DNA from 3 places in the Lysinibacillus sp. JNUCC-52 genome. Region 2 is predicted to be linked to each of the others. Evidence: riboswitches for the same ligand, from Rfam matches in the RefSeq annotation. Region 2 holds a riboswitch; each other region holds the start of a gene.

Region 1 (8,129 bases), 1.6 Mb from region 2:
CATTCATATTACGATAAAACCCCCACCACAAATCCGTGATGGGGGTTGTCTAACATCTATTTATAGCTTATTTTCGTAAGCTTTGGACCGCGCTACAAATGGCAAATTTCACGTGCTCGTATGTCAATCCACCTTGAATAAATGCTGTATATGGCGGACGAATTGGACCATCTGCTGTTAGTTCAATGCTTGAGCCTTGAATAAATGTACCCGCTGCCATGATGACATCATCTTCATAGCCAGGCATGTATGCAGGCTCAGGGGCATAATGCGCATTTATCGGTGAGTTTGCTTGAATTTCACGACAGAATGCAACCATTTGATCTGCTGTTTTAAACGATACTGATTGAATTAAATCTGTACGCTCAGCATGAAAGCTAGGGAATGTGTTCATGCCCGCTTCCTCTAGCATAGCTGCTGTGAAAATGGCGCCCTTTAACGCTTGACTAACCACATGCGGTGCTAGGAAAAACCCTTGATAGAAATCACCAAGTGTATTTAATGTTGCACCTGCTTCTGCTCCAATACCTGGTGATGTCATTCGATAAGCACATTTTTCAACTAAATCAGCTCTACCTGCAATATAGCCTCCTATTTTGGCTAAGCCACCACCTGGATTTTTAATAAGAGAACCTGCCATTAAGTCTGCACCTACTTCTGTAGGTTCCTGTGCCTCTACAAATTCACCGTAGCAGTTATCAACAAAAATAACGGCATGTGGGGCCAATTCTCGTACTTTCTCACACATTTCTGCAATTTGTGAGATCGTAAAGGATGGACGCGTTGCATAGCCCTTTGAACGTTGAATCGCTATCATTTTAGTATTAGGCGTTATAGCTGCAGCGACTGCCGTCCAATCAATCGTTTCGTTATCGATTAAATCTACATGGCGATAGCCAATTTTATAATCTTTCAGTGAACCTGTATCTTTGTCACCACCATCGACAATTGATTGTAGCGTGTCATATGGTTGACCTGAAATATAAAGTAATTCATCACCTGGTCGAAGCACACCGAATAGACTAAGCGTAATCGCATGTGTACCAGATATAATTTGCGGACGGACTATCGCTGCCTCTGCTCCGAAAACTTGTGCATATACACGCTCAAGATTGTCACGTCCCTCGTCATCATAGCCATAGCCATTAGAAGGGTGTAAATGATAATCACTTACTTGATGTGCTCTGAAGGCGGAAAGTACTTTTTGCTGATTGAAGAACGCCATATCCTCTACTTTCTTGTGATAAGGTCGCACCTTTTCTTCTATTTTTTCCGCTAATGTTAACGTCTCTGCTGTTAAATGGGTTGTAAATGTCATTGTTTTCGTCTCCGTTTCAAATTGTTCTTTCCTATCTTATCAATTTGTTTGCAACCCTGCAAAAATTGCTATTGTGTCTAGCTGTTAAATGCGCTAAGCTAAGGGGCGGACTTACTACAATTTATTCTCGTTTAAGGAGGGAAAGTGATGGCTTGGGAAGTTTTTAGCATCATTGGGACAATTGCCTTCGCTATTTCCGGAGCAATAATAGCAATGGAAGAAGAATACGATTTATTCGGTGTATATATACTTGGCATTGTAACTGCTTTTGGTGGTGGGGCCATTCGTAATTTATTGATTGGTCTACCTGTGACAACATTATGGGGGCAAGATATGATGTTCCAAATTGCGATTGCTGCTATTACTATATTTTTTATTTTTCCACATCATCTTATACAGCATTGGCACCGTTGGGGCAATTTCACAGATGCTATTGGTTTATCGGCTTTTGCGATACAAGGTGCATTGTACGCTGTCAAACTCAATATGCCTATTAGTGCCGTAATTGTTGCTGCTGTTTTAACTGGTTCAGGCGGTGGTATTGTTCGTGATTTATTGGCAGGACGTAAACCACTTGTTCTCCGCGATGAAATTTACGGTGTATGGGCAGCACTTGCTGGCCTACTTATTGGACTGGAGTTACTGCCAGGAGACATCTTCTTATATGCATTATTCGGAGTCATTACGATATTACGAGTTCTTTCTTATATGAAGAAATGGCGTTTGCCATTACGGAAATTAAATCGAGCATAAGCAATACCTTCTATTCATTCTTTTGCAGTATATAAAGAAGAAAATACGAGTTGATGGTAGCGAAGGCGGTGACTCCTGCAGGAACTGCACGCATAGTAAGACGCAACAAACGACGCGACAGCGACGGTTGCGGCTTACGATGTGCCCGCGGAAAGCACCCCCGCAGCGGACATCAACGGCACCGTAAAAAAGGGCTAGTTTCATTCTTTTGCAGTAAATAAAAAATTAGAAGAGAATACGAGTTGATGGGAGCGAAGGCGGTGACTCCTGCGGGAACAGCACGCTCAGTAAGACGCAACAAACGACGCGACAGCGACGGTTGCGGCTTACGGTGTGCCCGCGGAAAGCACCCCTGCAGCGGACATCAACGGCGCAGTAAAAAATTGCTAGATTGATTCCAGTCAATCTAACACTTTTTCTCTTTTGTCCTCGCTCGAAGCTTTGACCTCTCAAATGCCCCATCACTTCTCTTCAACTAGCGCCATCGTTTCTGCTAATGTAGCCATATTGCTCATCATCGAACAAGCTGCATCTAGAATTGGAAAGGCTAGTGCTGCACCAGAGCCCTCTCCCAATCGCATATTCATATGAAGCATCGGCTCAACTCCTAGCAATTCGGCTGCTATTTTGGCACCCGGCTCTTCAGAGGCATGTGAAGGTATAATATAGTCTTGTACTTTTGGTTCAAGTTCATATGCTATTAGTGCTGCTATTGTAGAAATAAAGCCATCAATCACAACTGGTTTCCGATTTGCAGCTGCAGCTAGGATACTACCCGCCATCGCACCTATTTCTAACCCTCCCACTTTTGCAAGTATATCCAGCGCATCATGACGATTAGGTTTATTTATTTCAATGGCCTTTTGAATAATCGCTACTTTATGTTCAATTCCTCCTGCCCCAAGCCCTGCACCGAATCCCGTCACTTCCTGTGGATGACAACCACGAAGTACTGATAATATAGCCGCACTCGGTGTTGTATTGCCGATGCCCATTTCACCTGTACCAAGAACATTTGCCCCTTTTGCTATTTCTGCTGTTGCAATTTCAATACCTACTTCAATTGACTGGATTGCCTCTTCCCTTGTCATTGCTGGACCTTTTGCCATATTGTCTGTACCATGCTTAATTTTTTTCATTAACACCTTAGCATCAAGCGGTATATCCTCTTTGACTCCAACATCTACCGTTACAATTTTTGCATTTGTTATTTTGGCAATTGCACAAACACCTGTTACCCCTTTAGGGAAATTTAATGTTTGTAAAAACGTGACATTTTGCGGATTTGATGTTACCCCCTCTTCACAAACACCATGATCAGCTGCACAAACAATGATTACTTTGTTATCAAGTTTTGGATATAGTTCTCCCGTAATACCAGCTAATTGTATAGCTAGCGACTCCAGTTTCCCTAAACTGCTTGGAGGCTTGCTAAGTGAATCAATACGTTCCTTAGCTTTTTCCTTCATTGTATTATTAGTAGGTTGAATGCGTTGAATCGTTTGTTGTAATAATTGCATCATCATCTCTCCTTTTTTTAGCCATTTACATATAGAATGAAAAAAAATAGAAAAGCCTGTAGTTTATTTCATAACAAATAAACTACAGACTTTTCCATCGTCTATATCATTCAAAGCAATTAGGCAGGTCTCCTGGCTCAATTTCAACATTTTATAGAACCTTCCCAGCATAACGCTAGTGGTATTTTCTATAAAACTCCATTTTACAGTGGTGGGACCGCTAAAGCATTTCACTTTATTCCCTATTCTCCCATAATGGGCACCTAATGCTTTTATGTAATTACTTTAAATTTACGATAAAGTTTTTTTCGTGTCAATATTGGATAAAGTTTGCGTGACAGCATTTTGTGCACTGCCAATGTTAAGTATAAACTAAATAAAATAAGGTATTTAACAACTGAATTGTTAAATACCTGTGACCTACATTATTTAAATTCTAATTCCCCATCATAAGCAAGCATGCCGCCTTCTAGGTTTGTTACATCAAAGCCTTGTGCTTCTAAATATGCACATGCATTTGCTGAGCGTCCGCCAGCTTTACAGACGATAATGTAAGGTTTAGATCTATCTATTTCTTCTAAGCGCTCAGGGATTGTTCCAAGTGCAATATGCTTAGCGCCTGGAATGACACCTTGTGCTACCTCGTCATCTTCTCGCACATCGATAATGTATAAGTCCTCGTTCGCATCTAGTTGTTCTAATAATTGCGTTGTATCCATCGATTTCATCTTTACAGTCCTCCAATATATCAATTTCCTATTACATTATAGCGTGAACGAAAAAAAACAGCTAGTGATGTAACACTAGCTGCCTAAAAATGACTCTATTCTTCTGTCTCTAAAAATTCGACTTGCTTTGCTGGAACGAAAGTAGAAATTGCGTGTTTGTAAATGAGATGCTGTTTACTTTCAGCATCGACTAGTAATACTGTAAAGTTATCATAGGATTTCACTGTTCCTTTTAGCTGGAACCCGTTTAACAGAAACACAGTTACAAAAACACTGTTTTTACGTAGATGGTTCAAAAACGTATCTTGCAAATTGATTGATTTCATAGAATGCGCCTCCCCTACTCTCTTTCTACCTCTTCATTCCTATAGTAGCATGTTATCCCAATTTATCAATTAGTAATTTTTAGAAATTATTAAAGTTTTTAGTCTTTTTCAATAAAATGAATATCCATCTTATTGCGGAAATAAGTAAGTTGTCTTTTCGCATAGCGACGAGAATTTTGTTTTAAATTTTCAATTGCTTCTTCTAAAGTGCATCGACCATCTAAGTAATCATATATTTCCTTATAGCCAATTGCCTGAATTGACTGTACGCCTCGAATATTTTGCTGCCACAACCCTTGTACTTCTTGCAACAGCCCTTTGTCCATCATCAAATCTACTCTGCGATTTATGCGATCATATAACGCATCGCGTGACATATTTTCACCTAACCCTATAATTAAATGGCGATAAAGGGGGATTTCTCCTCGATTGTGTTCTTCTGAGGCTTTTGAAACACCACTTAATTCAATCATTTCTAATGCTCGAATGACGCGTCGCGTATTGTTAGGGTGAATTGTTTCCGCCGTTTTCGGATCCAATGCTAATAGTTTTGCATGCATTGCTTCAGGACCTAACTTTTCTAGCTCCTCATAATAAGCCTTTCGTGCTACCTCATCTACTTGCTCCTCGGTAAATTGGAAATCATAGAGCACGGCTTGTACATATAACCCAGAGCCTCCAACAATAATTGGTAGCTTTCCTCGTGCTTGTATTTCACTAATTTTGGCACGTACCAATTTTTGATAATCTGCTACCGAAAAGGATTCTGTAGGCTCCTTGAAGCTTAATAAATGATGTGGGACACCTTGCATCTCTTCCGCAGTAATTTTCGCAGTACCAATATCTAGGCCTTTATAAATTTGCATGGAATCGCCGTTAATAATTTCACCATTAAACTTTTTTGCTAACTCAATGCTCAGTGCTGTTTTACCAGAGGCTGTTGGTCCTACGATTGCTACAACCTCTGCTTGCTGTATTTTATTTTGTATCATACTTTTCTAACCACCGTAATAAAACTTGATGAACCGCCTGATGATTGTCTTCATTTAAAATTTCATGTCGCTTATCTTCAAATAAATAGACTGTAACATCCTGTACACCTGCTGCTGCAAAGCGCTCTGCCACATTATACACACCGTGACCACCATCTCCAACAGGGTCCTTGCTACCACTTATCAAAAGGATCGGTAAGTTTTTATTTATTTTTTCAATCTCATTTTTTCGATTCAGTACCATAAGACCCGCCGTTAAATCAACAAAAAATTGATTGGTTGGTATAAAGCCACAATATGGATCATCAATATATTTTTGCACCTCGTGCTCTACAGAACATAACCAATCATATGCTGTTTTAGCATTTGGAACTTGCTTATTGAAGCTCCCAAAGCTCAATTTGTTTAGTAAAGGGCTCTCCATCTCTTTGCCTCGTTGCATTGCCAATACTTGTGCGACATAATGCCCAATCTTATGCAGTGTTGAGACATTACCTGTTCCACAAAGTATAACGTTATCCACGTCATTGCTGTAAAGTTGAATATACCTTCTAGCAATGAAAGAACCCATACTATGTCCGAACAAGATGAATGGCACATCTGCAAATTGAGCATGCATAGCTACAATCACTTCATGAGCATCTTCTACAACACGATCAAAACCATTTTTTTCAGCGAAAAAGCCTAATGTGCCGTTGTAAGATGCCGTTTCTCCATGCCCACGATGATCATGCATCGTCACTGCATAACCTGCTACACATAATTTTTGAGCAAATTTTATATAGCGACCACTATGCTCTGCCATGCCATGTAAAATATGAATATGACCTATGCATGGAATAGTCGGCGTTAATGTTCGCGTAAACACAAAATGTCCATCTGACATTTTCATATAACGCTCTTCCATATTACACCTCCACATCCGCAAAACTTGTCGCATCGATTATGGCTTGTTCTAATTGCGCAACATAGGTATTTCTTTGAGATTCTGAATAGTGAAAACGCTGTTGCATTACTTGAATTACTTGCTCCTTATATCGTTTCACTGCATCAATATCAAAGTATAATAATCCCGTGCGACGAATAAAGAAATCACAAGGTGTGTACACCATTTCCGCTTCTATACCATAGAGCAGCATCGCATGTAACACGAGAGGCATTGTACTGCCATGCTCATGTAAATACTTCACCTGATCAAATAAAGCGTCCACATTCGTTCCATACTTTTGCACAAGATGCTTCGCTTCATCATAGTTCAGGCCATACTGCACACCTTCTCTTGCTTTATACGCAGTGTAATCAGGGAAATTAATGGCATTAATGCCCTTTGCACCAGATAGAGATAGTTCACGTGTCATACATGGACTAGCATGCTTAAATTTATGAGTTTTGACGATTTTATCAACGATTGTTTCTGCCATTTGGCGGTAGCCTGTTAACTTGCCACCTGCAATCGTCATCAAACCACTTGATGCTGTCCAAATCTCATCTTTACGCGAAATTTCAGAAGGGTCTTTCCCCTTTTCGAAAATAAGTGGACGTACACCTGCCCAAGAAGATTCAATTGTTTCTCTTGTAATTTCGGCTGTAGGAAAAATATTTTTAGCAGCTTCAATTAAATAATCTACATCTTGTTGTGTTGCAGTTGGGTGTATAGGATTTCCTTCATAAACTGTATCCGTTGTCCCTATATAAGTTTTACCATCACGAGGAATAGCAAAAGCCATCCGACCATCTGGAATATCAAAATAGACGGCCTGTTGTAATGGGAAATGCTTTTGATTGAGGACGATATGGACACCTTTTGTCAGGCGTAATTGCTTTTTGTCCAACGCTTTATCCTTTTGTCGTACTTCATCTACCCAAGGGCCAGTAGCATTGACAATTTGCGCAGCATGAACTTCCACTACTTTTCCTGTTACATGATCTTTTACTTTTGCGCCAATTAGCTTTTTCTTGTTATATAAAAATCCTGTCATTTCCGCATAGTTTACACAAAGTGCGCCGTATTCAACCGCTTTTTTTAGCACTTCAATCGTTAACCGTGCATCATCTGTACGATATTCGACATAATAGCCACCTCCAACGAGCTCATCTCGCTTTAATAGAGGCTCAAGCGCTGCTGTTTCTTGTGCACTTAGCATTGTGCGGCGTTCTTTCTTTTTGACACCTGCTAATCGGTCATATACTTTTAATGCAATTGAAGTCGTTAAAGGACCAAGTGAACCATGCTTATATAAAGGCAACAGCATTTTTTCAGGTGTCGTTACATGAACAGCATTATCATAAACGATTTCGCGTTCACGTCCAACTTCAGCCACTACCCCCATATCAAATTGTTTTAAATATCGAAGTCCTCCGTGGATAAGCTTTGTCGAACGGCTTGATGTACCAGCAGCAAAGTCCTGCATCTCAATTAGTGCGACTGATAATCCTCTTGACGCGGCATCAAGTGCAATTCCAGCACCTGTAATACCACCCCCAATTACTAA
Region 2 (8,129 bases):
AGTTGATTGTCAGCATCTTGAAATACGATGCCTACTTGTTGGCGTAATGCTGATAATGCTTTTCTTGAATAGCTAAGTGCTTCGTTGCAAAAGGTAATATTGCCAGCGGTCGGTTTTAAAATCCCATTTAGATGCTGAAATAATGTTGATTTACCAGCACCATTATGACCGAGTATGGCGATTTTTTTCCCCTTTGGAATTTGTAATGTAATATCTGTTAGTGCTTCAGTACCGTCTGCATAGGCATACGATAACTGTTGAAGCTCAAAATAAAGTTCAGTCATGAGAAAAAACCTCCATATAAGATGAGGAATAAAAAAATAATAACCATTCCAAACCAATTTTTCTTGCTGTATCGTACACTATCTTGCCAATAGACCGATTCGCCACCACGTGCCTGCATCGCATTATTAAGTTCGCGACTACGTTGAAACATTTCGGCAAACAATGCTGCAATGAGCATGGAAATCGACCTAAGCCATTGCATAGGTGATTGATAGCCAAGGCGTGATTGTTGCGCAAGATGGATTTTTTGCATGCTATTTAAAAAAATAAAAATAAATCGATACGTAAGCTCTACTAACTCTACAAATAAAACAGGTAGATGCCATTGTCGTAATACGTGGCAAATAGATTGGACCGATGTTGTTAATATTAAAAAGTACAAACAACTAATGCTACCTAGTACACTGAACAATAACTGCTGTGCTGTAATCAAACTTGCATTACCGATGAAAATGGTCCAATGACTAAGTGAAAATGCAAAGCGATGTGCTGGTAGTATACTTGAATTTGGTGCAATTGAAATCAAAATAGATACTAAACTAGATAGTAGAAAAAAACCTGGTAACAATAGTAATTTTACATAATATGAAAAGGGAATTTTTGCGTATAAAATGATAAAAGCACTCATTACAATAAATGTAATGAGTGAAATAAGTTCATCTTTCACGATAAGCGATAATAGCAGTAACCCTAAGGAAAACGTCATTTTTTCTAACGGATGAACAGTCGCTAGTTTATTCATATAAGCATATTTATCAATGAGTAACATTGTTTAACCTTCCTTATGCTTGCCGCGCATATAGCCTACAAAATAGCCGATAAAGCCAGCACCAATCGCAGCCTGTAATACGAATAATAAGCTTTCAATTTCACCGCTTGGTGGCTCCCATAAGCTTTCAAACCATGGTTCATACTCTGCATTAATTTCACCGATTGCAGCTTCTGCTTCTCCGTCAGCACCACCAAATTCTGCACCCTTTTGTACGAAAAGGGGGATGATTGCTAAAAGTACAACGACAGCTAGTAGCAGTAAATTTTTCTTCATCCTAATGTGCCTCCTTTGCTGAGAAAACACGAAGAGCCTTTAATTCGCTCACATTGTATTTTTTTAGGAAATTCATGACGATAACAGTTAAAATTCCTTCACTAATTGCGAGAGGAATTTGTGTTAAAGCAAAAATCCCTGCAAATTTTGTGAATGAAGCCATAAAGCCTCCTACTTCAGAAGGGAAAGCTAGTGCTAATTGAACTGAAGTGACAACGTAAGTACCTAAGTCCCCAAGCATCGCGGCAAAAAAGACAGCGATAGAAAATGAAAGACCAATTTTTTGAGAACCTTTAAAGACATAATACGCAATAATTGGACCTACAATCGCCATTGAGAAAGCATTCGCACCTAAAGTAGTAATACCACCATGCGCTAAAAGTAAAGATTGAAATAATAAAACGATTGTTCCGATTACGCTCATTGCTAATGGCCCGAAAAGAACCGTACCAAGACCAACACCAGTAGGATGTGAGCAGCTTCCTGTTACTGATGGGATTTTCAGTGCTGATAAAACGAATGCAAACGCACCTGATAAGCCTAATATCATTTTTGTTTCAGGATTTTCATCAATTGTTTTACGAATAGAACGCAATCCTAAAATAATAAATGGAATCGAAACGACCCACCAAAAAATCGCCCATTCAATCGGCAAAAACCCTTCCATGATATGCATGGCAAACGCTCGATTTGGTACTAGTAAAAAAGCTAGTAAGAAATAACTAAGTTTCCAAAATGAAAATTTCAAAACCATTCCTCCTTCACAGTCATTTTCGAATGTAGGATGCGCAATAAAAAAAGCACTTCTCCGTCTAGGAAAAAGTGCATAGCTGAAAAAGCAAATACTAATGGTCATTTGCTAAGCCGCACACCTATCCTCGTAGGTTGAAACGATCACGATTTTTTCGGCAGGTCTCCTGGCTTAAGATCAACATTTTATAGGCCTTCCCGTCCTTTGGACAGTGACATTTTCTATAAAATTCCCTCATACAGTGGCGGGACCGCGCCGGACTTAAACCGGCTTCCCTTTTAAGCGAAATGTATACACTTCGCACCGAAAAAAGATGAAATTGTGAGTTTTCACGAAGAAGTGTAACATGTTTTTCCAATCATAAGCTATTCTTTTTTTGTAAAAAGATTTTTTAATAGAATTACATTCTAGAAAATTCAGATAAATGTAAGAGAGAATCAATCAATTTTAACGGAATATTTGTTGAAATTTTATTAAAAATCTAATAAATAAAAAAGAAATGTTGAAAAGAGTAAAAATAATAGGCTATGATAGAAACAGTTTTATATTCGTTTTATTAACATTTCATTTCAAAATTTAAATATAAATCCATCATTAAGTGCTCGATAGACTTCGAGATAATAGGGAAATCGGTGTAAATCCGATACAGCCCCCGCTACTGTAATAGCTGATGAAATCGCAATGCCACTGGAAACTTGGGAAGGCGCGAAAGTAAGAGGAAGCTTAAGTCAGGAAACCTGCTTAGTTGATGATATGCAAACTTTTCGGAGGGAGAAGTGAAGCGAGAGCGGATACGTGTATATTCGTTTTTATTTTGGCTTCTATAAAACCTTTACTCTTCGATGTTGAGTAAAGGTTTTTTCTTTTTCCTAAAAGTCAATGAGGGGAGAACAGCAATGACAACTTGGAACTTAGAGGGCATGAAAACACATCTTTTTATTTGTAATGGTAGTAGTTGCATGAAAAAAGAGGCTGAGGAAATTACGTTGGCCATACGAGATGAAATAGAGAAATTAGCACTCGATAAGGAAATACATACAACAAGAACGCGTTGTAATGGCAGATGCAAAGATGCATGTGTTGTAATCGCGTATCCACAGGGAAATTGGTATCGTGTGACAACAGTAGAGCATGGTAGAACGCTTGTAAAAGATTTAAACGATGATTCTTTACATAGTGAGCATGTGTTTACTTTGACAGAAGGTACGTTGCAGCGTACCCCGCAAACAACAGCCATCAAAGGCATCGATAAGGTGAAAGAGGGGTAAAAAATGGCGCAAAAAGGAAAGATTTTTGTTGTAGGCTTTGGACCTGGGGATTTCAAGCATATTACAACCCGTGCTGTAGAGGCATTACAACAAAGTGAATTTATTATCGGTTATAAAACATATGTTGAGCTCATTCAAGATTTAGTAAGTGCAAAGTCGATTGTTAGTACTGGCATGACAGAAGAAGTGTCACGTGCACAAGAAGCAGTTCGTCAAGCCGAGGCTGGAAATATTGTTGCGGTTATTTCGAGTGGTGACTCGGGCGTATATGGAATGGCTGGACTTGTATATGAAGTCCTCATTGAGCTTGGTTGGACGGAAGCAACAGGGATTGAAGTTGAGATTGTGCCAGGAATTTCTGCTATTAATTCTTGTGCAAGTTTGCTAGGCGCACCAATTATGCATGATTCTTGCACGATTAGTTTAAGTGATCATTTAACGCCTTGGAATTTAATTGCAAAGCGTGTGGAAGCTGCGGCGATGGCGGATTTTGTCATTGCTCTATATAACCCTAAAAGTGGCCGCCGTACACGTCAAATTGTAGAAGCGCAACGAATTTTACTAGAATATCGATCACCTGATACGCCTGTAGGACTTGTGAAAAGTGCCTACCGAGATCGTCAGGAAATAACAATGACAACGTTAGCAGAGATGCTCGAGCATGATATCGGCATGTTAACTACAGTAATTATTGGCAATTCATCGACATTTTTCTATGACAATAAAATGATTACACCGCGTGGCTATCAGCGCAAATATACACTTGGAGAAGAAAAACAGCCTTTACGTCCACACCAGCGTTTAAGAGAAGAAAATGAACCGTGGGCAATGAACCAAGAAACAGGTACTGCACGCCAAGACTTTGCGGCAGATCCCAATGCAGGACGGATGAAAAGTAGTATTGCAATAGCACCTGCGCCTGTAACAGTACCAGAAAAATCATCATTGGAAATGGCAGCAACAGCACTTGCCATGGTGAAAGGAACAACTGTCACAAAGACAACAACAAAGTTAGTCCAGCAAAAAATGGAGTCGATTTTTGAACTTGCTGTTAGTCCAGGGGTAGCAAATAAATTTTTCACGCCACAACAAATGATGACGTTAGCTGAAGTTGTGGGAGATGAAGGCACGATGGAATATACACCAGACCATCAAATTCATTTGAAAATTCCGACGACAGAGCCTGAAATGATTACTGAAAAGTTAAGAGCAGTAGGCTTTTTACTTGCACCAATAGGGGATGTGCTGTCATTAAAAGCCTGTGATTTCTGTTATGGAGAGAAGGCGGATTCAATTCCATATGCAGAGGAAATTCAAGATAAGCTTGGTGGATTATCCCTGCCTAAAACTTTAAATATTGGTTTTAATGGCTGTGGCATGGCGTGCTATCGAGCAGTGTTTGACGATATCGGTATCGTCTATCGAAAAAGTAAATTTGATGTTTTTATCGGCGCTAAGCCAGTAGGGCGTACAGCCCATGCGGCACAGCCCGTTGTAGAGGGGCTAGAGCCAGAACAGCTTATTCCGCTTATTACAGACATTATTGAGGAATACAAGGCAAATGCACATCCAAATGAACGCTTGTTCAAATATTTCAAACGGGTGAAAAAAATATTGCATTTTACGTATCAAGATATGTCGTCAAAAATAAAAGTAGAGCCAGCTCCGTGCGGCGACTAGTGAGGAGATAAAAAAATGAAAGCAATTTTATTTGTTGGCCATGGTAGCCGTTTAGCAGCAGGAAACGACGAGGTGCGCACGTTTATCGAGCAAATGACACCTCGAGTTGATAAAAGTTTTTTAGTTGAAACATGTTTTTTGGAGTTTGCCTCTCCTAACATAGAAGAAGGTATTACGAATTGTATAAACAAGGGTGCTACAGAGGTCCATGTAATTCCGATTATTCTACTTCATGCAGGCCATTCAAAAATGCATATACCTGCAGAAATCGAACATGCACGTGAACATTATCCAAACATTACATTTACCTATGGGCAAACAATCGGTATTCATGATGAAATATTTGCTATTTTAGAAGACCGCTTAGCAGAAATCGGCTTTAATACTGAAGAAGAACATAAGGATACTGCCATTTTATTAATTGCACGAGGTGGTAGTGACCCAGCTGCAAATGGTGATTTTTATAAAATTACTCGTTTGTTATGGGAAAAACTGAACGTTCCTTATGTGGAAAGTGCTTTTATGGGCGTGACAGATCCTCGTGTTGAAGAAGGCATTGAACGCTGCGTTAAACTAGGGGCGAAAAAAATTATTATGCTACCGTACTTTTTATTCACAGGTATTTTAATGGAACGTATGAATGGTATGTGCGAGCAATTTAATAAGCAATATCCTGACTGTGATATTCAAATTGCTAACTATTTTGGCTACCATGAACGTTTGCAAAATGTCCTTTTAAACCGTATTGAGCAAGCAGTAAATGGTACATCAACAGGTATGCAAGATTTAGAAAATTATCGTGCTTATGCGGCGGTACATGGACATGCGCATCATCATCACCATCATGACCACGACCACGATCACGATCACGACCATCATGACCATGACCACCATCATGACCATCATCATAACGAGGAGCTAGTAAAATGATTTTCATGTTAGCAGGTACGAGTGACGCAAGGAATCTTGCACTTGAATTGCAGTCAGTGGGCTATGCTGTGACGGCGACAGTTGTGACAGATTCAGCCGCTTCAAGCCTTGCAGAGGTAGGTCTACCACATCTAGTTGGTAGACTAACGGCTGAGGAAATGGCAGCAATACTTACAGAACGCGGATATCGTCTAGTTGTCGATGCTTCACATCCATTTGCAGAGGAAGCATCTAAAAATGCGATGGCAGCAGCAAAGAGTGCTGGTGTTCCATATATTCGATATGAACGTGCGAATGAGCATTATGACCACCCGTTGATTACAGTTGTCAAAGACTATGAGGAAGCAGCACAATTAGCCGCAACAAAACGTGGTGTCATTATGCTGACAACTGGCAGTAAAACGCTTGCAACGTTTACAAAAGTATTACAAGGCCTAGAAAATACACGTGTTATCGCACGTATGCTTCCGCGCCTTGATAATATGGAAAAATGTGAGGCACTTGGTGTGGCACAAAGAGACATTGTTGCTATTCAAGGTCCTTTTTCTAAAGAATTAAACGAAGCGTTATTTCGTCAATATGACGTGACATTGATGATTACGAAAGAAAGTGGCAAGGTCGGCTCAGTCGATGAAAAGCTTGACGCAGCGCTGGCTTGTGGTATTGAAACAATATTAATCGCACGACCAAATATAAAATACGGCCAGCAATATTCCTCATTTGAGGAAGTAGTACAGGCGGTACAACACATACTTTAGGAGGCATTCCATATGGATTTCAAAACAGATTTCAAACCATTAACAGTAGACCCAGACAAAATTTATGACTATAGTTTCTCGATAATTGCAGAGGAAATGGGCGAACATGATTTTACAGAAGATGAGTGGAAGATTGTACGTCGTATTATCCATGCTTCTGCTGACTTTGAATTAGGACGTAGCGTTATTATTACACCAGGAGCGATTGAAGCAGGCATTAAGTCAATCCTTGCAGGTCGTCATGTCATTGCTGATGTACAAATGATTGAAAGTGGTTCAGGAAAAAAACGTTTCCAAAAGCATGGTGGGGATTTACACTGCTATATCGCAGATGAAGACGTTTCTATTGAAGCAAAAAAACAAAATACAACGCGTGCGATTATCTCTATGCAAAAGGCTTCAAAATTACACGAAGGTGGCATTTATGCAATCGGAAATGCACCGACAGCCTTACTAGAGTTAATTCGCTTAATTAAAGAAGGGTTAGCCAAACCAGACTTAATTATTGGTATGCCAGTAGGGTTTGTATCAGCAGCAGAGTCAAAAGAAGAGCTGTTAAAGCTAGAGGGAATTCCTTATATTACAAATGTTGGGCGTAAAGGCGGTAGTACAGTGACGGTTGCTGCTTTAAATGCCGTTTCATTATTAGCGGACGAACAGGCGAAAAAATAATGGAGCGGAAGCCAAAAAAGGATCCTAAAGACATGCGTCACGGTTATACAACAGGAGCCTGTGCAACTGCAGTTACAAAAGCAGCATTACTAGCACTCATTACAAATGAAGAGCAAGAAACGAGTACTATTCATTTGCCTATTGGACGAGACGCAACATTTACGATAGAAAAATGTACGTTTAGCAGCAATGAAGTAAGCTGTGAAACGATTAAGGATGCTGGTGATGATCCAGATGCGACACACAAAGCCCTTATTATTGGCACAGTAAGCTGGGCTAATACACCTGGGATACATTTAGATGGAGGTATTGGCGTCGGGCGCGTAACAAAGCCCGGCTTGCCTGTTGCTGTTGGGGAAGCAGCAATTAACCCTGTACCACGTAAAATGATACATAGTACCGTACAAGACGTGCTAGACGAGTTTAAAATTAATCGCGGCGTAAATGTTGTTATTTCTGTACCAGAAGGTGAGGAAATTGCAAAAAAAACATTAAATGGTCGTCTTGGCATTATTGGGGGCATTTCCATTTTAGGCACAAGGGGAACCGTCGTGCCTTTTTCGAGTTCTGCATATATGGCAAGTATTGTTCAAGCTATTAGTGTCGCAAGGGCAGCTGGTTGTGAACATGTTGTTGTCACAACAGGTGGGCGAAGTGAAAAGTTTGGGATGGCCCAATATCCTACATTACCTGAGGAAGCATTTATTGAAATGGGTGATTTTGTCGGCTTTACATTAAAG
Region 3 (8,129 bases), 320 kb from region 2:
CACAAAAAGTGCAAGCTGGAGAAATTTTCGCTGTAAAAGGGCTAAGTCTAGCAAAAATCGGTGATATTTTAGGTAGTACAATGACTCCTCAGCCATATGAGCTAGTGCCGACTTTACAAGCTAAAGTACAGTATGATGGGCAGCAGCATATAAAAGAAGTATTACAAGTATTCCGTTTGCTCGAAGCCGAAGAACCGTCGTTGCGCGTCGTATGGCATGAGAAGTTTCAAGAAATCCATGTACATATTATGGGTGTTATTCAGCTTGAAGTGCTTGCTGAAGTGTTAAAAAGTCGCTTTTCACTTACTATTACTTTTGGTGAACCTAAAATTTTATATATGGAAACAATTGCAACAACTGTAACAGGATACGGTCATTTTGAGCCGTTAAAACATTATGCAGAGGTTCACCTATTAATGGAGCCAAATATTCGAGGTACAGGAAACACGTTTGTTAACGCTTGTCATGCTGATGATTTATCAGTTGGCAATCAACGACTAATTGAAAAACATCTATTTGAGCGAGAGCATCACGGTCTTTTAACAGGCTCCCCCGTTACGGATATACGCTTCACCCTTTTGACAGGACGTGCCCATATCAAGCATACAGAGGGAGGCGATTTCCGCGAAGCAACTTTCCGTGCACTTCGACAAGGGCTGGAACAAGCCGAAAATATATTGCTTGAACCGTATTATCGCTTCAAATTGAAAGCATCGAATGATTTTATCGGTCGTATGATGAACGATATCCAGCAAGCAGACGGTACATTTGATGCACCCGTCTTAACAGAGGAACAAGTAACATTAACAGGACGCGTTCCTGTTGCAACATTTATGCATTATAGTACTACTTTCGCTGCTTATACGAACGGCAAAGGATCAATATCGTTACAATTTGATGGCTATGATAAATGCCATAATAGTGAAGAAGTAATAGCGCAAATCAATTACAATAAGCAAGCTGATCCCGACTATTCATCGTCTAGTATTTTTTGTGCGAAGGGTAAGGGCTATTCCGTTCCTTGGTATGACGCAAAAGAAGCCATGCATTGCTTGTAATTAAACAACGACACACATTTCTATAGCAACACAGCGATTTTTAGTGGTTTATCGGCGGTTTCAACGGTTCTATCGGCGATTCCTAGGCTTTTATCGGCGGTTTCAAAAGTTATCCGCAATATCCATCAATATTATTCTCCTTAAAAAATAACTGAAGGCATCGAGAACATCTCGATGCCTTTTATATTTCCTATAAAGCTTTCTTTACTTTCGCAACAAAGCTATTTGCCGATTCCACAATTACATAACCATTACTATTCGTAAAATCTACAAGAACCGTGCCAGGTTTACTCTTTAAAATTTGTAATTGCTCGATCAGTTGAAGCAATAATTGATGACCATTACCTCGTGGGTGCCAATTTAAATGATAGTCATTTAATTCTTTCACACTTTCAAGAAAGTGTTGGTATTCATGCTTTACATATTTTATTAAATCTAATATTTTATTAGTATCTTGATTTGTATGAACGACTAACGACAAGTCTTCTAAATAGGTAATATAAAAACGCATAACCATTGAGCATAGTAAATCATTGACTCGCGCAGCACTTAAAATAGGTTTCGGCTCTATATTCAGCCTATCTAAATTTGGTTTCGCACGAATCGAATCAATACGTGTTATTAAATGATACGCCTCACCATTGACCTCATAAACAATTGGATTTGTTGGCATGTACATCATAAAGCCGTTCTTTTTCGTTTTGAGCTCGTCCGCCACGCTTGCTTTAGCAAAAAGACAACCGTCATACACCTCATTTTGAATCCAAATGATATCTTTGTTAAAAAATATTTGATTAAATAAACGTTCGTTACGAATAAGTCCTGATGCTAAAAACTGATCAACAAGAGCTTCAATGACCATTCTAGTTTTAGGCTGCTTGGCAACTTCAACTCGTGACAGTTTACAAATCTTCATATCTACATATTGCTTTTCTTGTGTTGTACATACATGAATATTCGTCATACGTGCACCTCAGTTCGTACATATTTTCAAAACAAATGTTGCGATCACATAAAAATACGGATTTCCTGCTTTGAGAGGAAATCCGTCGTTCAGCTAATCATTATCATTCATCAAGCAGCATCAAACAATGAACCAATGGGAGATATTTGGCTCGATGCCGTATATCCTTAATTCCTTTGGTATTGGTCGTTTGACGTACTGTGACGAACAGAACATTCTGCTTTGTCAACATGCCACCTCCTATTCCTCGTAGGGTTATGGTGTGTACTCGTAACAGGCAGGTCTCCTGACTTATGGTCACAGCTTCTTTTCCCCTTCCCGTCATTTAACAGTGGTATACGAAAAGAAAACTCACATTTACAGTTGCGGGACAGTGTCGGACTCGCACCGACTTCCCTTTTCAGTAAATTGCACGCAATTTACACCTATTACTACACGCTATTTTGTTGAGATAAATAGTAAACTCACTAGTATACTATTAAATCATATTGTAAAGTAATGGAATTTTAAAGTCAATCAACAGAAAACGGTATCTAATTGTTTTCTGCTGCGAAAAAACGAAATATTATTCACCTTCCATTGCTTGGAATAGCTTTTGTGCATAGCTATCAGTGAAATGAAATCCATCTTGTTCCTTGTGCTGTTCATCGACAATTTCTCCAGCTCTCATTACATATATCCGTTCACTTAAATAAGAAACAGCTTTTAAATCATGCGAAATAAATAAAATAGCCATGTTTCTTTCTTTATTCAACGCCATTAATAAATCAATAATTTCTCGCTGAATTAAACGATCTAAGCTTGAAACAATTTCATCGCACACTATCAATTTCGGTTCTACAAGAATTGAGCGTAATAAATTTACTCTTTGCTTCTCACCACCACTAAGTTCAGAGGGCAAAGCATATAAAACATCGTTTGATAACTTAACTTTCGCAAGCATCGTTTGTAAATAGCTGTCCGTCACCACTTTTTGATGTTGCAATGGCTCTCTTAATAGTTGCTTGACTGTCCACATAGGGTTTAGAGCATTACTTGCATTTTGGAATATAATTTGGCAATTTTCATAAAAGGACTTTCGATTTTTCTTAGTGATGTGTTGTTGTTGAAAATGGACGGTCCCTTTATTAGCTGACTCTAGCTGCATAATGACTTTCGCTAAAGTACTTTTACCGCTGCCACTCTCTCCAACTAGACCGACGATTTCACCTTCTCCTACAGAAAGATTTATATTTGCTAATACTTGCTGACCTGCTCGAAAGCTTTTACTTATATTTTCAACCTGAAGCAATACATATACGCCTCCTAAAAATGATTTGCGACAAGCCGTAGCGTATACGGATGTTTAGGCTGCTCAAAAATTTCTGTCGCTTGCCCCTTCTCAACGATTTCTCCATCTTTCATCACTACTATGTTATTCGCTAGTGAAACAGCAACCCCTAAATCATGAGTAACCAGTATAATAGTTGTCCCTAGCTGCGCATGAAGTTTTTTTAATAATGTTATAAAGTGTTGTTGATGCAGCATATCTAGTGCAGAAGTTGGTTCATCTGCTATTAATATGTCTGGCTCATTATACAATGCACAAGCTAACATACAGCGTTGTAGCATACCACCTGACAACTCAAATGGATAGCTTTCTAATATATCTACTGATAAGTTTAACTCCTTTAATATAGCGGTCATTTTAGAGAGAAACCTCTCTTTGTCATCACCCACTCGTAAGGCAGTAAACATATACAATTGTTGTTTCATTTTTTGCGTAGGTGAAAAGCTATTTGTGGCATCTTGAAAAATCGTGAAAATATGCTTTGACCTTAATAACAACCTATCTTTTTTTGACATCGTCAGCATATTTTCCCCATTAAAGAAAACTGCACCCATTGCCTCAGTTTGCGGCGGGAGCATCCCTAAAATAGCTGATATTGTTGTGCTTTTCCCACTGCCACTTTCACCGATAACTGCGGTAATCTCGCCTTTCGGGACAGTTAACGAAATATTGTGGATGAGGTTTTTATCGTTCACTTGAACAGTTAGATTATCGATACTAAACATGGGATCGTTCTCCTCCTTGTTTGAAAGTGGTCCCGATCGCTTGTACACATAATATCGTCACAAAAATCAGTATTCCAGGAAAAAGACCGATCCACCAAGCCCCAACAAGTAAATCATTTTGCGCTGTGTACAGCATCGTTCCCCATGACGGGATTGCTGGCGGCACACCGATGCCTAAAAAGCTTAAAGACACTTCCGTAAAAATCGCACCTGCGAAGTTAAATATTGTCACGACAAAGATAGCAGGCACACTATTTCGTAATAAATGACCAAATAATATTTTCCATAATGGGGTACGAAACATTGTAGCCATTTGGACAAATTCCATTTCCTTTAAGCGAATAAACTCAGAGCGAACGATTCGAGCTGTAACAAACCAACCTGTGAAACCTATAATCATGGCCATTCGCCAAACACTTCCTTGCATAATTGCTTGCAGGGCAAGTACAATTACTAAGGATGGAATCGTTAAAAAGGCCTCCAAAATGCGCATCATAATGACATCAATGGCACCCCCAACAAAACCGCTAATACCACCGTAGATAATGCCTATAATGCTTGAAATTACGACTGACACTATGGCGATGAAAAGCGTAACTTTCCCCCCAACAAGTATCCGTGATAAAACATCTCTGCCTAGCTGATCTGTACCAAGTATATGTGTAAGATTTGGTGCTTCATAAATATGATTCATATCCATTGCATTTGGCTCAAAAGGTGCCAACAGTGAGGAGAAGATGGTAGTTCCTAATATAATGCAAAGAAGCGCAAGCCAAACGAGTGGCATCTTCCGTTGTTTTCTCATACTAATTTTCCTCTTCTCAATCTTGGGTTGATGCAAATCATTAAAACGTCGATTACAAATAAGCAAATGACCACCACAACACCAATAATCAGAATGGCTCCCATAAGTACAGGAAAATCCTTAACCATAACGGATTTCACAAGCAATGAGCCTAATCCTGACCAGCCAAAAAGTGTTTCAACTACTATGGAACCACCAAAGAATGAAGGAATCGTCACACCAATATAATTGATATACGGAATAACAGAATTCCGTAGTATGAGTTTTCTTATTTGTCGGTCTGGAACGCCATTTGCACGCGCAACTTGTACATAATAACTACGATTCTCTGCCTTAACACTGTCCTGTAAAAAGCGTGCGAATATGCCCACATGAGAAAATACTAAAACAATTAGTGGAAGCACCATATGGTTTAAACGATCAAGCCAACCTCCATTACCACGCACATCATTCATACCTGAAGAAGGAAACCAACCAAGCTGTACCGAAAAAATTATTATACAGACAATACCTAGCCAAAAAGGAGGAATCGCAGAGCTTGCTATACTAAAGATGGATAATCCTCTATCCAATAAAGAACCTTCCTTCATTCCTGCCCGTAAACCTAGCCAAGTAGAGACAATTGTAACGACAAATAATGTGAGCGCCACTAGCTGTAATGTGTTAGGTAACCTTTCTAATAAAATCGCTATGACGGGTCTTCCCTCTTTGGCAGAATAGCCTAAATTTCCTTTTACCGCTTCGCCTAACCAAGTACCATATTGTAGAAGCACTGGCCTATCTAAGCCAAACGCTTTTTCAATTCGTTGTTGCTCAGCTACTGTTAATGTTTGAGCATTGCCTCCATAATAAGCAGCAGCAGGATTGCCAGGTGCAGCATGCATAATGAAAAAAGAGAGGAAGCTCACGATAATGAGGACAATTGTCCCCATTATCACTCGCTTCCCGATCCACTTAGCGATCATTCCATTTCCACTCCTCGACATTCCATAAGAAGCCAGCACCGTGATGACCTAAAATACGCTCTTTCACACCACTAATATTTTTATTAATGCCATAAACAGCATCAACATAGGCAAAATAAGCGAACGGTGGATCTTCTGCTAGCTCCTCTTGTAATGCCATATAGACTTCCTTGCGTTTTTCAGGATCGACAGTTGTTCGTCCTTCATCAAGCAAAGCATCTACTTTTGCATTGGCATAGCTTCCATAATTGTAGCCCGCACTTGTTACGCTCGATTCACCCGAATAGAATAAACTATACGTATGGTGGTCCGCATCATATGGGCTACCCCATCCCACCATAAACGCTTCCGTTTCTTCAATCACGATATTGCTCCAATCAAGTGCCGCTACTTCTACCTCTGCCCCAATTTCCTTATAGCCTTGAGCGACATAATTCGCCATATTGACACGCACAGAATCTGTAATTGGTGCCGTAATGGTAAAGGCAAGCTTATTACCGTCCTTGTAGCGGAACCCATCGTCTGCTAATATCCATCCCGATTTTTCTAACAATTCATTTGCTTTCTTTACATCATAAGTATAATGTTCAATATTTTCGTTTACATAGGCATGCTTTTGAAGTGGCGAATAAGCTTCTGTCCCATACCCATGTAGGATGCCTTTAACTATGCCTGTTCGATCTGTCGCATAGCTCATCGCTTTTCGAACATCGACTTCTTGCCAAAGTGGATAGTTCATATTAAATAACACGCCACGATAATCGGCTGATTCTACTTCGTACATTTTTAATTGTTCTACTTTCGAAAGCTCTTCAACCTGATTCGGATCCAGTAACGCAATATCTAACTCGCCAGATTTCAGCTGCAATGCACGAACATTACTATCTGGAATAAATTTAAAAATAACTTTTTCAATAGATGCCTTTGTTCCGAAGAAAGAAGTGTACGCTTGAAGCGTTAGACTTGTCCCTTTATCCCATTTTTCAAACATGTATGGGCCAGCACCAATTGGTTCTTGGTTAAACGTAGCCGTTCTCATGTCTTGTCCTTCAAAGACATGCTTTGGCAAAATTGGCACTGTTAATTTATCTAACATTGGTGTAAATGGTTCATCCAATTGAATTGTCATTGTAGTATCATTTACTTTTTTCATCGCTTGGACATGGATGAAATCAGACTTTAAATAAGACCCATTTGCATCATCAAGAATGCTATCAATAGTAAACATAACATCGTCTACTGTTAATTTTTGTCCATCATGAAATGTCACGTCATCACGAATCAAAATCGTATATGTCAACAGGTCATCTGATATGTCAACGCTTTTTGCTATGTCATTTACTGGAGCATTATGTTCATCAAAGCGCATAAGACCTCTAAAAAGTAATGCATCTAAATTCGTTTCCTCTAAAATAGGATTTAACCCCGCAAATTCGGATTCTGATGCATAAATAAGCTCATTAGCCTTTGAGGAGGAAGCAGCGGATGGCTGTTTTCCCTCGCCTTGACTAGACACATTACTACAGCCCGCAAGACTAAGTATGAATAATAAAATAACTACTGAAAACTTTTTCAATTCTCTATCTCCTTCATTTACCTCAGAAATTTAAAGCAGTGATGCAACATGTTCAAACATGCGATTGATTTCTTTGTGAAGTGTTCGCTGCTCTTGTGAAAGCCATCTACAATGGATTGCATGATCTGTTAGTTTTGTAACACTTGCCTGAATCAAGCTTTCTTGTTGAATCATTTCCTGCAAATCTCGAATATTGAGCTGCTCAACTTTTGGAGACACTATCCATAAAGAGCCGATATAACGTGCCTTCTCCAGCAAACCAATTGTAGAAAGGTTCATTTCCTGTGGTTTAAACAGGAACGAATCAAATGCAATGAGCGCTTCCTCAACAAATATTTTGTATTTTGATTGGAAAGATTGATAATCAAAGAGTTCTCCTCGCATTTCTCTACCTGGGGCAATTATTTCACCCCATATTAATGTAGAGCTTTCTGTCATACGAATCGTTGTATTCACTTGGAATTTCGCTCGTTCAAAAGGAATAGTTACTTCAGGTAGCCATTCTAATCGTGCACCTTCTGCTAATTCCACCGTAATTTCCTGTATGCATGGCTCACCTGTGTGAGAAGGATAAATTTTTAGAGCAGATTGTTGTTGTAATTTCACTTGGCTTTCAGGCGCAAGTTTTACCGAGATGTCATTTCGATCACCCGCTACCATACCACCAGAAGATTCCATTATAAAAACGGTAGCAGTTGACTGATTC

The links. Region 2 has a riboswitch for cobalamin ahead of JNUCC52_RS22800 ((2Fe-2S) ferredoxin domain-containing protein). Riboswitches for the same ligand answer to the same signal wherever they lie in the genome.
Region 1: it holds a riboswitch for cobalamin, as region 2 does, so the genes downstream of both, cobT (nicotinate-nucleotide--dimethylbenzimidazole phosphoribosyltransferase) here and JNUCC52_RS22800 ((2Fe-2S) ferredoxin domain-containing protein) in region 2, are expected to answer to the same signal.
Region 3: it holds a riboswitch for cobalamin, as region 2 does, so the genes downstream of both, JNUCC52_RS01485 (hypothetical protein) here and JNUCC52_RS22800 ((2Fe-2S) ferredoxin domain-containing protein) in region 2, are expected to answer to the same signal.

The regions. Positions count from the first base shown of each region.
Region 1 is NZ_CP065546.1:1,513,078-1,521,206, forward strand. Features, by position in the region: gene JNUCC52_RS07890 (methionine gamma-lyase family protein) at 68-1,318, opposite strand; gene JNUCC52_RS07895 (trimeric intracellular cation channel family protein) at 1,466-2,071, shown strand; gene cobT (nicotinate-nucleotide--dimethylbenzimidazole phosphoribosyltransferase) at 2,533-3,591, opposite strand; cobalamin riboswitch at 3,697-3,873, opposite strand; gene JNUCC52_RS07905 (rhodanese-like domain-containing protein) at 4,017-4,319, opposite strand; gene hfq (RNA chaperone Hfq) at 4,415-4,645, opposite strand; gene miaA (tRNA (adenosine(37)-N6)-dimethylallyltransferase MiaA) at 4,744-5,637, opposite strand; gene JNUCC52_RS07920 (alpha/beta fold hydrolase) at 5,624-6,544, opposite strand; gene JNUCC52_RS07925 (glycerol-3-phosphate dehydrogenase/oxidase) at 6,546-8,129, opposite strand, start outside.
Region 2 is NZ_CP065546.1:4,607,155-4,615,283, forward strand. Features, by position in the region: gene JNUCC52_RS22780 (energy-coupling factor ABC transporter ATP-binding protein) at 1-284, opposite strand, end outside; gene cbiQ (cobalt ECF transporter T component CbiQ) at 281-1,054, opposite strand; gene JNUCC52_RS22790 (energy-coupling factor ABC transporter substrate-binding protein) at 1,058-1,330, opposite strand; gene JNUCC52_RS22795 (energy-coupling factor ABC transporter permease) at 1,332-2,078, opposite strand; cobalamin riboswitch at 2,221-2,404, opposite strand; cobalamin riboswitch at 2,661-2,840, shown strand; gene JNUCC52_RS22800 ((2Fe-2S) ferredoxin domain-containing protein) at 2,978-3,349, shown strand; gene cobJ (precorrin-3B C(17)-methyltransferase) at 3,353-5,029, shown strand; gene JNUCC52_RS22810 (sirohydrochlorin chelatase) at 5,045-5,959, shown strand; gene cobK (precorrin-6A reductase) at 5,956-6,717, shown strand; gene JNUCC52_RS22820 (precorrin-8X methylmutase) at 6,730-7,389, shown strand; gene JNUCC52_RS22825 (cobalt-precorrin-5B (C(1))-methyltransferase) at 7,389-8,129, shown strand, end outside.
Region 3 is NZ_CP065546.1:241,963-250,091, reverse strand. Features, by position in the region: gene JNUCC52_RS01490 (elongation factor G) at 1-1,058, shown strand, start outside; gene JNUCC52_RS01485 (hypothetical protein) at 1,249-2,022, opposite strand; cobalamin riboswitch at 2,282-2,466, opposite strand; gene JNUCC52_RS01480 (ABC transporter ATP-binding protein) at 2,588-3,313, opposite strand; gene JNUCC52_RS01475 (ATP-binding cassette domain-containing protein) at 3,328-4,077, opposite strand; gene JNUCC52_RS01470 (ABC transporter permease) at 4,070-4,882, opposite strand; gene JNUCC52_RS01465 (ABC transporter permease) at 4,879-5,847, opposite strand; gene JNUCC52_RS01460 (ABC transporter substrate-binding protein) at 5,837-7,423, opposite strand; gene JNUCC52_RS01455 (urease accessory protein UreD) at 7,454-8,129, opposite strand, start outside.